DNA from 3 places in the Rhizobium sp. 'Codium 1' genome. Region 3 is predicted to be linked to each of the others. Evidence: predicted binding sites of a transcription regulator. Region 3 holds the regulator's gene; each other region holds the start of a gene.
The links. The regulator PhoB, encoded in region 3, activates phosphate uptake and scavenging genes when phosphate is short. The targets are predictions, from matches to a motif close to TGTCATNNANCTGTCAT.
Positions count from the first base shown of each region.

Region 1: the regulator PhoB is predicted to act here: its motif matches at 1,460-1,476, upstream of LJE98_RS00630 (PhoX family protein).
Region 2: the regulator PhoB is predicted to act here: its motif matches at 1,990-2,006, upstream of LJE98_RS06415 (DUF1045 domain-containing protein).

Region 1 covers NZ_JAJGPW010000001.1:132,131-136,277, forward strand. The annotation lists gene LJE98_RS00625 (acyl-CoA dehydrogenase) at 1-1,124, opposite strand, end outside; gene LJE98_RS00630 (PhoX family protein) at 1,526-3,442, shown strand; gene minE (cell division topological specificity factor MinE) at 3,554-3,814, opposite strand; gene minD (septum site-determining protein MinD) at 3,811-4,147, opposite strand, start outside.
Region 2 covers NZ_JAJGPW010000002.1:241,831-245,977, forward strand. The annotation lists gene LJE98_RS06405 (LysR substrate-binding domain-containing protein) at 1-188, shown strand, start outside; gene puuE (allantoinase PuuE) at 197-1,117, opposite strand; gene LJE98_RS06415 (DUF1045 domain-containing protein) at 1,209-1,916, opposite strand; gene LJE98_RS06420 (NAD(P)/FAD-dependent oxidoreductase) at 2,053-3,261, opposite strand; gene mnmD (tRNA (5-methylaminomethyl-2-thiouridine)(34)-methyltransferase MnmD) at 3,260-3,985, shown strand; gene LJE98_RS06430 (response regulator) at 3,986-4,147, opposite strand, start outside.
Region 3 covers NZ_JAJGPW010000001.1:646,610-650,756, forward strand. The annotation lists gene LJE98_RS03050 (aspartate aminotransferase family protein) at 1-554, opposite strand, end outside; gene LJE98_RS03055 (GcrA family cell cycle regulator) at 993-1,526, shown strand; gene phoB (phosphate regulon transcriptional regulator PhoB) at 1,657-2,340, opposite strand; gene phoU (phosphate signaling complex protein PhoU) at 2,366-3,079, opposite strand; gene pstB (phosphate ABC transporter ATP-binding protein PstB) at 3,126-3,911, opposite strand; gene pstA (phosphate ABC transporter permease PstA) at 3,947-4,147, opposite strand, start outside.

The sequences.
Region 1 (4,147 bases), 510 kb from region 3:
ATGTCGGTGGCATGGGCGCAAACGTAGCAGATGGCGCGCGAGCCCTGCGTCAGCGCCTTCATGGTCACCAGCATGCGGGCGACATCCGGGTGATCAAGGATCGGCGACATGCCTGATCCGGTCCAACCCGGGGCCTTCCCCTGCGTGCGGTCCCTGGCGTATTGTACGGCCTTCTGGGTGGCGGCTTCGCAGATGGCGACGCCCTGCATGCCGACGGCGAGGCGGGCATTGTTCATCATGGTGAACATGCAGGCGAGGCCCTTGTTCTCCTCACCGATGAGGTAACCGATGGCGCCCGGCTCGTCACCGAACTTCCCGTCACCATAGATCATGGTACAGGTCGGCGAGCCGTGGATGCCAAGCTTGTGCTCCAGCGAATGACAATGCAGGTCGTTGCGGGCACCGATCGAGCCGTCGTCGTTGACGAGATATTTCGGCACGAGGAAGAGCGAGATACCGCGGGTGCCTGATGGCGCGTCGGGAAGGCGGGCGAGAACCAAATGGATGATGTTCTCGGTGATCTCGTGCTCGCCCCAGGTGATGAAGATCTTCTGGCCGAAGATGCGGTAGGTGCCATCATCGCGGCGCTCGGCGCGCGACTTCATGACGCCGAGGTCCGAGCCTGCATGGGGCTCGGTAAGATTCATCGTGCCCGTCCATTCGCCGGAAACCATCTTCGGCAGGTACTTCGCCTTCAAGTCCTCGGAGCCGTGGGCTGTGACAGCATCGACGGCACCCATGGTCAGGGTCGGTCCGAGCGCAAAGCCCATGGAGCCGGAATTCCACATTTCGAGCGCGGCGACGTTCAGCATATGCGGAAGCCCCTGCCCGCCGAAGTCTTCCGAGGCCGTCAGAGAGTTCCAGCCGCCTGCGGCCCAGGCGCGGTAGAGATTGTCCCAGCCATCGGGCACGATGACCTTGCCGTCGACCATACGCGCGCCCTGCCTGTCACCGATCTCGGCGAGCGGCGCGACTTCATCACTGGCAAAACGGCCGGCTTCGGAGAGGATGGCATCAACGAGGTCGTCGCTCAATTCCCCCAGCTTGCCGTCTTCGATGGCCTTGGTCAGACCGGCGACGTGCTTCAGGGTGAAGGCGATTTCTTCTACGGGCGCCTGGTACATGACGTTCTCCTCCAACTGGCGTATGCTCTCGGCCACGCCCAGTCTCCACCCAGGAAGCGCGGCACATTCTCCATTCTGGCTAATTGATTTTTACGTAAACGTCAAATCTTTTGCATGCGGCAGGAGGTCTCGTCCACGGTTCGAAGCAGGTGAAGCGGAGGCACCGGCGACGGCCTGAACAAACGTGTTCAAGCGCGACAAAGAGGCGCCGGCTGACACGTCCATCGCGGGCGGAGCAAACTGAGCGGGAACAAGGACTTACATCACCCGAGACCCGACATTTTCCAGCGACAGCGAAGATGCAGGTTCCCCGAACCGCTGCCTGTCCCCGACATCGTCACATCACTGTTACCCCTGCTGGCTAGTCCGAAGGTCGACTTCAACCCAAAGGAGGCTTCGCGATGACCGAGACCGAGACCAACACCAATCATCTATCCTGGGACGAATGGGACGAACTGCACAACCCGCCGCCGGCCGTGACGGATTTCGACCGTGTGGTCGAGCGTGCCGTATCGCGCCGAGGCTTCCTCGGCATTCTCGCCATGGGCTCTGCTGCCGCCGCCATGGGCTCTGTGGGCAATCTGATGTCTTCGACCTCGGCCGTCGCGCAGGACGCCGCTTCGCGCTTCCCGTTCAAGCCGATCGCCGCCCAGACCGACGCAACCGTGCATGTTCCGGAGGGCTATAGCTGGAAGCCGCTGGCCAAGTGGGGCCAGCCGCTGTTTTCCACCGCCTCCGACATCGATCCGTTGAAGGGTGTTTCGCTCGAGAATTCGGACAAGGTCTTCGGTGAAAACACCGATGGCATGGAAGCCTTCGCGATCGGCAATCATCAGGTGATCGCGGTCAACCATGAATATGTCAACAACGAAACCAACCTGCCGCACGCCCCGGAAGGCATGCCGCAGTCGATGGACGACGTGAAGATCCTGCAGAACCTGCAGGGCGTGACCGTCATGGAAGTGACCGAAGCTGCAGACGGCTGGCAGATCGTTGTCGACAGCCCGTTCAACCGCCGCATCCACCACAACACGCCGATGAAGCTCTCCGGTCCCGCCGCCGGCTCGGAACTGGTCAAGACGGCTGCCGATCCTGCCGGTGTCGACTGTCTCGGGACCTTCAACAATTGCGGCGCCGGCCGCACGCCCTGGGGCACCTATCTCACCTGCGAAGAAAACTTCAACGGCTACTTCGGCTCGACCAATGCCGACTTCGCAATGCCGGATGACTACAAGCGGTACGGCATTGTCGCGGAAACCCGCTACGGTTACGAGAAGTTCGATGAGCGCTTCGACGTTTCGAAGAACCCGGCCGAGCCACGCCGCGCCGGTTACGTCGTCGAAATCGATCCGTCGGATGCGTCCTCGACGCCGATCAAGCGCACAGCACTTGGTCGCATCAAGCATGAGAACGCCGCCGTGGTCGTTGCCCGTGACGGTCGCGTGGTCGTCTATATGGGCGACGACGAGCGGGGCGAGTTCCTCTACAAATATATCTCCAATGGCATCTACGTGCCCGGCGGAGACACATCCAAGCTGCTCGACGAGGGCACGCTCCATGTCGCCAAATTCTCCGACGAAGGCACCGGCGAATGGCTGGCGCTGACGGAAGAGACGACCGGCATGAAGATGGACGAGATCTGCGTCTTCACACGCCAGGCCGCATCCAAGGTCGGTGCCACGACCATGGACCGTCCGGAATGGGTCGCGGTCAACCCGGTCGCCATCGAAGCCTATTGCGCGCTGACCAACAATTCGAACCGCGCCGTTCTCAAGGACGGCAAGATGCGGACGAATGCGGGTGGCGACGTGATGGAGCTGAATGCCGTCAACCCGCGGGAAGGCAATGAGTTCGGCCAGATCGTGCGCTGGTATCCCGAGAACGACGATCACGCCGATGGCAAGTTCAAGTGGGACCTGTTCGTCATGGCTGGTAATCCCGACGTGCACAAGGAAGGCCCCTATGCCGGCTCGTCCAACATCAATTCCGGCAACATGTTCAACTCGCCCGACGGCATGATGTTCGACAGCACCGGCCTGCTCTGGATCCAGACGGACGGTGAAGATTCGAACGAGGGTGACTTCGTCGGCCAGGGCAACAACCAGATGCTGGCAGGCGACCCGGCAACGGGCCGCATCGAGCGCTTCCTGACCGGCCCGAAGGGCGGCGAAGTGACCGGCATGACCTGGTCTGCCGACAAGCGCACCATGTTCGTCGGCATCCAGCACCCCTCCGCGCCGTTCCCGGATGGCGAAGGCAAGCTGCCGCGTTCGACGATCGTCGCGGTCAAACACGATGGCAATGCACTGATCGGCTGATGTCGGACCACCAGGCAGGGCGGGACGACCGCCCTGTCGTCTTGCCCACATGAGAAGACCGCCGATCGGAACTCCGACGGCGGCCTTTTCATGAACAGTTGAGATTTCGGATCAGGCGGCGAGGCGCTGGGCGTTGCGCGGGATCTCGACGTCGATCTCGAGGATTGAGACGTCCTCGTCGCGGTCCATCTTGATCTGGACCTTGTCACGGTCGAATTCGACATGCTTGGCGATCACAGCCAGGATTTCCTCACGCAGGATGGCGACCAGATCGCTTTCGAGCGAGGCCCGTTCATGGGCCAAGAGGACCTGCAGTCGCTCGCGCGCCATCGGGGCGGAACGCTGCTTGCGGAACAGGGAGAAAATGCTCATGCGGCCCTCCGCGCGAAGATCTTGTCGAAGAGGCCACGCTTCTCGCCAGGAATGGTGATCGGAACGGTCTCGCCAGCCAGACGGCGGGCGGCGTCGAAATAGGCAAGTGCCGGGGCGCTGCGGACATCGGCCAGGGTGACCGGAGCGCCGATGTTGGAGGCGCGAAGCACGTCCATGCTTTCCGGGATGATACCGAGCAGCGGAATCGACAGGATCTCCAGAACGTCGTCGACCTTCAGCATGTCGCCGCGCTGGGCGCGGGCGGCATCGTAGCGTGTGAGCAAGAGAAACTTTTCCATGCGCTCGCCACGTTCGGCCTTCAGCGTCTTGGAA
Region 2 (4,147 bases), on a different contig from region 3:
TCGGCATTGGCCTGTGCCCGACCGCGCTGATCGCCGACCAATTGGCCGCGGGCACGTTGAAGGTCCTGTTTGACGCGCCCGCCGATGAGGACAAGGCCTATTGGCTGCTGTCAGGCGCCGATCTGCCCGAACCAGCCGCGGTCTTGCGCGACTGGCTGCTGGCGGAGCGCTCTGACCACAGTCCGTAAGCGGGATTTCACCAGGCCGGTTTGTGATGCGCGTGCCAGTGCTCGGCAATCTCGATGCGCTTCGGCACCCAGACCTTCTCGTGACCAGTCACATAATCCACGAACCGCGCCAGCGCCGCTGCCCGTCCCGGACGCCCGACCAGCCGGCAGTGGAGGCCGACGGACATCATCTTCGGGCTGCCGTTTTTACCCTCCTCGTAGAGCACGTCGAAGGCGTCCTTGAGATAGGTGAAGAACTGATCGCCGGAATTGAAGCCCTGCGGCGTAGCAAAGCGCATGTCGTTCGTCTCGAGCGTATAGGGGATGATCAGGAAGGGCTTGCCCTCCAGATCCGGCACCCAGAACGGCAGGTCGTCGGAATAGTTGTCGGAAGAATACATAAAACCGCCCTCCTCCATCACGATGCGCAGCGTGTTGTCAGAAGGCTTGCCCTGATACATGCCGCGCGGATGAGAACCGGTCAGTTCCGTGTGAAGTCGCACCGCTTCGCGGATATGCTCGCGCTCGACATGCTCAGGAAAATCCTTGTATTCGAGCCAGCGATAGCCGTGGCTGGCGATCTCCCAGTCCGCCTCCTTCATGGCAGCTACGGCATCCGGGTTGCGCGCCATGGCGAGCGTCACACCATAAACGGTGACCGGCACTCGGCGCTCGGTGAACAGGCGCCAGAGCCGCCAGAAACCGGCACGGGAACCGTATTCGTAGATCGATTCCATGTTGAGATTGCGCTGACCCGGCCAGGGCTGCCCACCGACGATCTCGGAGAGGAGGCACTCCGATGCCGGATCGCCATCGAGAATGCAGCTCTCCCCGCCCTCCTCGTAATTCACCACGAACTGTACCGCGATCCGCGCCTCGCCCGGCCATTTCGGATCGGGAGTGTTGCGGCCATAGCCGATCAGGTCGCGGGGATAGGGAGCAGTCGTCATCGGTTCACCTCTCGTGTCTTGACGCGAGGCTATTGGCGACGACGGCAGCTGTCGAGATGGAAAACGCAGCGCATATTGCAGCGCAAAGACATCAGGCGATCCTGCGGCTCGAAACCCGGCCCAGCGGATGCAGCGAATGCACGGTGAACGGTGCGCCGCGCTCCGCCTCGACGAAGAGCGCGAGATTGGTCACCATGACGGGCCCGGCCAGAACAGGATCGAAATGCGCCTTCAAAGCCTGCTCGATTCGGGGAAAATCCCGCGCCAGAAGCGGCCCCGTCAGCGTCATGTGGAAACGAAATTCGTCCATCACATAGGGATGGCCCCAGCGGCTGAGATTGCCGAATTGCGGGGCCGACAGCCGCTCGGGATTGCGTCGCTCGATCTCTCGTTCGGACAGAGGGGCACGGAAACCGTCAAAGGTCTGGACGATCGACGCCGCGAGATAGTCGATGGACGGGCATGGCCGCTCGACAATCAGTCCATAGACGTCACCGATGCGACCGACAGCGAGCCCCTGGAGCATCACAGGGTCCATGCGCCCCGCAAAATGCATCAATTCCCGCAGCAGCGCAGACTCCGTGGATCCTTCGCTCAAGCGAAACGGCGCCTTGAACGTCGCATGAAAGCCGAACCGGCGCGGAAGGGCGGTATGAAATGCGATCTCGTGCACGCCGAGCCCTTTGAGCCCCGGATGCTCTTCCGCCTCTCCGGAAAACACGTTGCGGCCAAGCCACCGCGCCGCGGCCTCGGCAAGCGGATCATTGGCAGGCGGTGTAAAACAGATGGCATAACGCATGTCGAGCACCTCGCACTGGCCCGCTTCGGCACTTTAGCAAATGCCGTTTCAACCCGGTGGATAGGTGATTTGCATGACAGTATCACGAAGCGGGAAAGGCGCACCCGGGACTGCCGGGCGGCGACGCCCTGTCAGCTCAGGGTCTTTCGGCATATCCCTCATCGGCTACGCGATGAGCAGCCACGGAAAGGTGATGGGCAAACGAGAAGCTGTCAGGCAGGGGGAGCGCGCGTCCGGCGATCGCATCGAGTGCCGCATCCGCCAGCAGATGGGCAATGCCGAAGCTGACCTTGTAGCCGCCGGTGAGCGCGTGAATGTGCCCGTGCTCCGGATGGGGTCCGACCATCGGATCGCGGTCGACGGCCTTGGGCCGAAGGCCCGCCCAGCGCTCGACCACTGCGGCCGTTTCCAGCACAGGCGCCAGCTGTCGCGCCTCGGCGATCAGCGCATCGAGCAACCCATCCGTGGAAAAGGCATTGCTGAACTGGTTCTCGCTGGTGCTGCCGATTGCGACATGCCCACCTTCATGCGGCACGACATAAAGCCCGTCGAGATAGAGTAGTGGCAGGTCGTCCACGAGATCCACCTTCAGCAGCGCGGCTTGCCCTTTCACGCCCCGGCCAAGCGGCTTGGCAAGTTCCGGCCCGAGGGTGTCGAGGAGCGGGAAGGATCCGACACCGGCTGCGACCAGAAGGTTTCCGAAGCCGACCGAAGAACCATCGGCGAGCGTCAGTCTCCGGGCGCCTGCATCGATCGACTGCACGGTGACGCCTTCAAGCACACGCACACGCGCCGTCTGCTCCAGTCGAGCCCGGAGTGCTGCAATGAGCGCGCGCGGCGACACGCGTCCAGCAAAGCCGTCATGCACCAGGCCCGCCTCGCAGAAACTGCGTGATGGCCAGCCGGCCCAGGGGCTTTCCTCGATCACGGTCCAGTCGAAGACACGGCCCCTTTGCCGCCAGTTCGTCCCGGCTTCCTGCGAATGCCGTTCGGCGATCGGCCGCAGATGCGGTTTCGGCAGAGGGATGAGCCTCCCGCAGCGGCGATAGCCCGCCGACAAGCCGGTCTCGGATTCGAGACCGGCAATTTCGACCTCCAGCGACACCAGCCCGTCGAACTGCAGCTGTTTTTTCTCGTTCCAGCGATCTGGCATATGCGCCATCAGCGCGCCGAGCAGCCCGCCGCTGGCACCGCTACCGGTTCTTTCGCCATCGATCAGTATCGTATCGATGCCCCGGCGCTCGGCTTTCAGCGCCGCCCAGAGGCCCATGATGCCGCCGCCGACGATCACGAGGTCTGCCTGCAATTGACCTGACATCATTGCCGATTTATCGGACATGGTCATGACCCATTCGAATTCCACACCGGACACTGGCGACGCTCAGGCACCGCTCACTTGGCATGACGGCGATATGCCCTTTTCCACTGCCTTTGGCGATCATTTTTATTGCCAGACCGATGGCCGGCTGGAATGCGGCCATGTCTTCCTGGCCGGAAACGGCCTGCCGGAACGCTGGCGGGAGACCCAGCAATTCACCATCGGCGAACTGGGCTTTGGAACCGGGCTGAACGCCTGCGAGACCTGGCGCCAGTGGAAGGAGCACCGTCTGCCCGGCGCTCATCTCCATTTCGTATCCTTTGAACTCCTGCCCATGCAGGCCGGTGAGATCGACCGGGCTCTGTCCCGCTGGTCGCAGATAGATGCCGAGCGTCAGGCACTTGTCACCCTCTGGCCCGAAGATCCTTCCGGTGTCGTTGAAATCGATCTCGATGCGCAGACGCGACTGTCCGTCGTCTGCGGCGATGCGCTCGAAAACCTCTCAGCCAGTTCCCTTGCTTTCGACGCCTGGTTCCTCGACGGCTTTGCGCCATCGCGCAACGGTGCCATGTGGTCGGCCGAATTGATGCAGCGGGTTTTCGACACGACGACATCGGGCGGCAGCTTTGCAACCTACGCCGCGGCCGGCTTCGTGCGGCGCAATCTCATCGCGGCAGGCTTCGACGTCGAGCGGCGTCCGGGTTTCGCCGGCAAGCGGGAAATGCTCTACGGCATCAGGCACGCAGCCTGATCACCCATCGGCTCGAACGAGAGCGGCGACCGGCCTGCCGCTCCATTCTTCGATCTTGCGCAGGAGGAGTTCCGGCGAAATCGGCTTGGACAGATAGTCGTCCATGCCCGCCGCAAGGCAGGCCTCGCGATCGCTGTCGAGCGCGTGCGCCGTAACGCCGAC
Region 3 (4,147 bases):
ACCGGCTCGACCAGAATGCCAGCCGTTGAATCCGTGATCGCGGCCTTGAGTGCCTCAAGATCGCCGAACGGCACCTGGTCGAAGCCAGGCGCTTTGGGGCCGAAACCTTCCAGATATTTCTCCTGGCCACCCGCGGCGATCGTCGCAATGGTTCGACCGTGGAAGGCGCCTTCCATGGTGATGATGTGGAATTTCTCCGGATGCCCCTTGGCAAAGTGGTAACGGCGGGCAGTCTTGATCGCGCATTCCAGCGCTTCTGCGCCGGAATTGGTGAAGAAGACGCGCTCGGCGAAGGTGACCTCCGCCAGGCGCCTGGCCAGCGCCTCCTGACCCGGCACTTCGTAGAGGTTCGACAGGTGCCAGACCTTGTCGGCCTGGTCCTTGAGGGCACCGACGACATGCGGATGACCATGACCGACAGACGTGACGGCGACACCGGCTGCGAAGTCGAGATAGCGCTCGCCGCTTTCCGTCACCAACCAGACGCCCTCGCCTCGTTCGAAACGCAGAGGCGCCCGATTATAGGTCTGGTAGAGCGGCGTAGCTTCGGCCATGGCGTTCACGATCCTTTTCGACAATCCGTCACACCGGACGGTGCGGCCTCCACGAGGCTCCGAAAAAATTAAAAATGCCGCCTTGCGGCGGCGCGGGCACTATCCCCACTCACCCTTGCAATGTCAACGTTTTCTGCAGGAATCGCGGCAGTTGGAGCGATTTCGGCCAACACGCGCAGGACGAGTGCCGGCGAAGATTCCATCTGTTGCATACTTGACTCACTCGGGAAGCAAGTTGGGGAAAACCGCGAAATCGATTCCAGATGATTCCCGCGACTCTTGTCACGGAGTCAGCCGACCTCTAGGTTAAATTTCATTAACAGATTGCATGCGGCGGAAGTGCTCACCGACAATATCGAGGCGGTTTTGTTTCGGATTCATTCGAAGCAACGGTGACGGATTCTGCCATGACAGACGCGAGCGGCGGAGATGAATGGCATGAACTGGACTGATGAGAGGGTTGAAAGACTCAAGCGCCTCTGGGCCGAAGGCCTGAGCGCAAGCCAGATTGCAGCGCAACTGGGCGGCGTAAGCCGAAACGCCGTAATCGGCAAAGTGCACCGGCTTAACCTTCCGGGTCGCGCCAAGGCAGGAGGCAACTCGTCTGCGGCACGTCCGGCCAAGCGCCCTGCACAGACGCAGCGTCCGGCAAGTTTCCAGAACCGCCCGGCAGCCAGCACGACCACCCGCACCGTCACCCGCGCTGCAGGCGCCACGATGCTGAAGGAAGAGATCGAGGTCGAGGCCTACGAAGAGGTCGAAGTTCGGCGTTCCCTGAACGTGGTTGTTCCGATTTCGCGCCGCCTGGCACTGACGGAACTGACCGAGCGGACCTGCAAGTGGCCGATCGGCGATCCGATGAAGGACGACTTCCACTTCTGCGGCTGCGAAATCGCCGACAGCGCGCCCTACTGCACTTACCATGCAAAGCTCGCCTATCAGCCGGTCAGTGAACGCCGCAAGGCTCGCTGATCCCTCGGCCAGAGACAGAGACATCCAACGGGTCCTTCGGGGCCCGTCTTCTTTTGGCGCCCGCACCAACAAGGAAAAGGGGCCGCAGCGGATGATCCGCGCGGCCCCTTCGATCGTCTTGCAAGCCGGTTCAGGCTTCCATGGAGTAGCCCGCACCGCGAACCGTGCGAATGACATCCTGCATGTTGGAGAAATTCAGCGCCTTGCGCAGGCGGCCGACATGCACATCGACGGTGCGCTCGTCGACATAGATATCATGTCCCCAGACACCGTCCAGCAGCTGAGACCGGGAATAGACGCGCCCCGGGGAGGCCATGAGGAATTCCAAGAGCCGGAATTCCGTCGGACCGAGACGAACCTCGCGGCTCTTGCGATGAACACGATGTGTCTCACGGTCGAGCTCTATGTCCCCGCAACGCAGGACACTGGAGAGAACCTCGGGCTTGGCACGCCGCAGCATGGCCTTGACGCGAGCCATCAGTTCCGGCGTGGAGAAGGGCTTCACGACATAGTCATCTGCTCCCGTCGCCAGGCCACGAACCCGCTCGCTTTCCTCGCCACGGGCCGTCAGCATGATGATCGGCAGGCGCTCGGTTTCGGGGCGCACACGCAGGCGCCGGCAGAGCTCGATGCCCGAGACGCCCGGGAGCATCCAGTCGAGGATCAAGAGATCGGGAACCCGCTCCTGCAGGCGGATCTCTGCCTCGTCCCCCCGCAGGATCGTCTCGACTTCGTATCCCTCGGCTTCAAGGTTGTAACGGAGGAGGACCGACAGGGCCTCCTCGTCTTCCACCACGGCTATCTTCGGCTGCATCAAAAACCAACCTCGCTGGCCAACATCACTCGGTGATCGCACCGACGGAAGAGGTGAGGTCTTCCTTCGGGCGCTCGCCTTCCGGCTGTGCGCCGGTCGTCATGTAATAGATCGTCTCCGCGATATTCGTCGCGTGATCGCCGATACGCTCGATGTTCTTGGCGCAGAACAGAAGATGCGTGCAGCTCGTGATGTTGCGCGGATCTTCCATCATGTAGGTCAGGAGTTCGCGGAACAGCGAGGTGTAGATTGCGTCGATTTCTTCGTCGCGATCACGGATCGACTTGGCCTTCTCGGCCGAGCGCGTCGTATAGACGTCGAGCACTTCCTTGAGCTGGGCAAGCGCCAGGTCCGAGAGATGTTCGAGGCCACGGGCGAGCTTGCGCGGAACGCCGGTCGCCTGAATGGCCACCACACGCTTGGAGTTGCTCTTGCCGAGATCGCCGACACGCTCGAGGTCCGCAGCGATGCGAAGAGCGCCGATGATTTCGCGCAGGTCTGATGCGACCGGCTGGCGCTTGGCGATGGTCACGATCGCCTTGTCACCGATCTCGCGTTCCATGGCATCCATGACGACGTCGTCAGAAATGACCTTCTGCGCAAGTGCGGCGTCGGAATTGACCAGCGAGCGCACGCTTTCGGCGACCATCTGTTCCGCAAGACCGCCCATTTCGGAGATGCGGCGCATCAGGAACTTCAGTTCCTCGTCGAAGGCCGAGTAGATGTGAGAGGAGCCCATTTGAAACGTCCTTGAAATTGAGTTCAACCGTGAATGACGTCAGGGCTCAGCCGAAGCGGCCCATGATGTAATCCTGGGTGCGCTGGTCATCCGGGTTGGTGAACATCTTGTCAGTGTCGTTCTCCTCGACCAGCTCGCCGAGGTGGAACATAGCCGTGCGCTGGGAAACGCGGGCGGCCTGCTGCATCGAGTGGGTTACGATCACGATCGTGAAGTTCTCGCGCAGTTCATGGATCAGCTCCTCGACCTTTGCAGTCGCGATCGGGTCGAGCGCCGAGCAGGGCTCATCCATCAGGATGACTTCGGGGCTGACGGCAACGGCACGCGCGATGCAGAGACGCTGCTGCTGACCACCGGAGAGGCCGGTCCCGGCAGAGTCGAGACGATCCTTCACCTCATTCCAGAGGCCGGCCTTCTGCAACGCGATCGAGACGATCTCGTCCAGCTCGGCCTTGTTGCGGGCCAGGCCGTGAATGCGCGGACCATAGGCGACATTTTCGTAGATCGATTTCGGGAAGGGGTTGGGTTTCTGGAAAACCATGCCGACCTTGGCGCGCAGCTGCACGGGGTCAACCTTGGGGTCGTAGATGTTTTCCGCATCGATCTGGATGTTTCCCTCGACGCGGCAGCTCGCAATCGTGTCGTTCATGCGGTTGATGCAGCGCAGGAAGGTCGACTTGCCGCAGCCCGACGGTCCGATGAAGGCCGTCACGGAGCGGGGGCGGATGTCGATGTTGACGTCCTTGAGGGCGTGCTTGTCACCGTAAAACACCTGCACGTTGCGGGCGGTGATTTTGCTTTCAGTCATGGGTGGCGCTTTCGTCGTGGTCATCTTGGTCGCGAGATTGTTCATCATCATATAACTCCTTACCAGCGACGCTCGAAGCGGCGACGAAGAATGATTGCGATCAGGTTCATCAGGATCAGGAACACGAGGAGCACGATAATCGCACCGGAGGCACGCTCCACGAAGGCCGGGTCGCCACGCTGGGTCCAGTTATAGACCTGGACCGGCAAAGCGGAGGCCGGCTGGAAAAAGCCGTCCGGTGGACCGGCCGGGTATTCGCG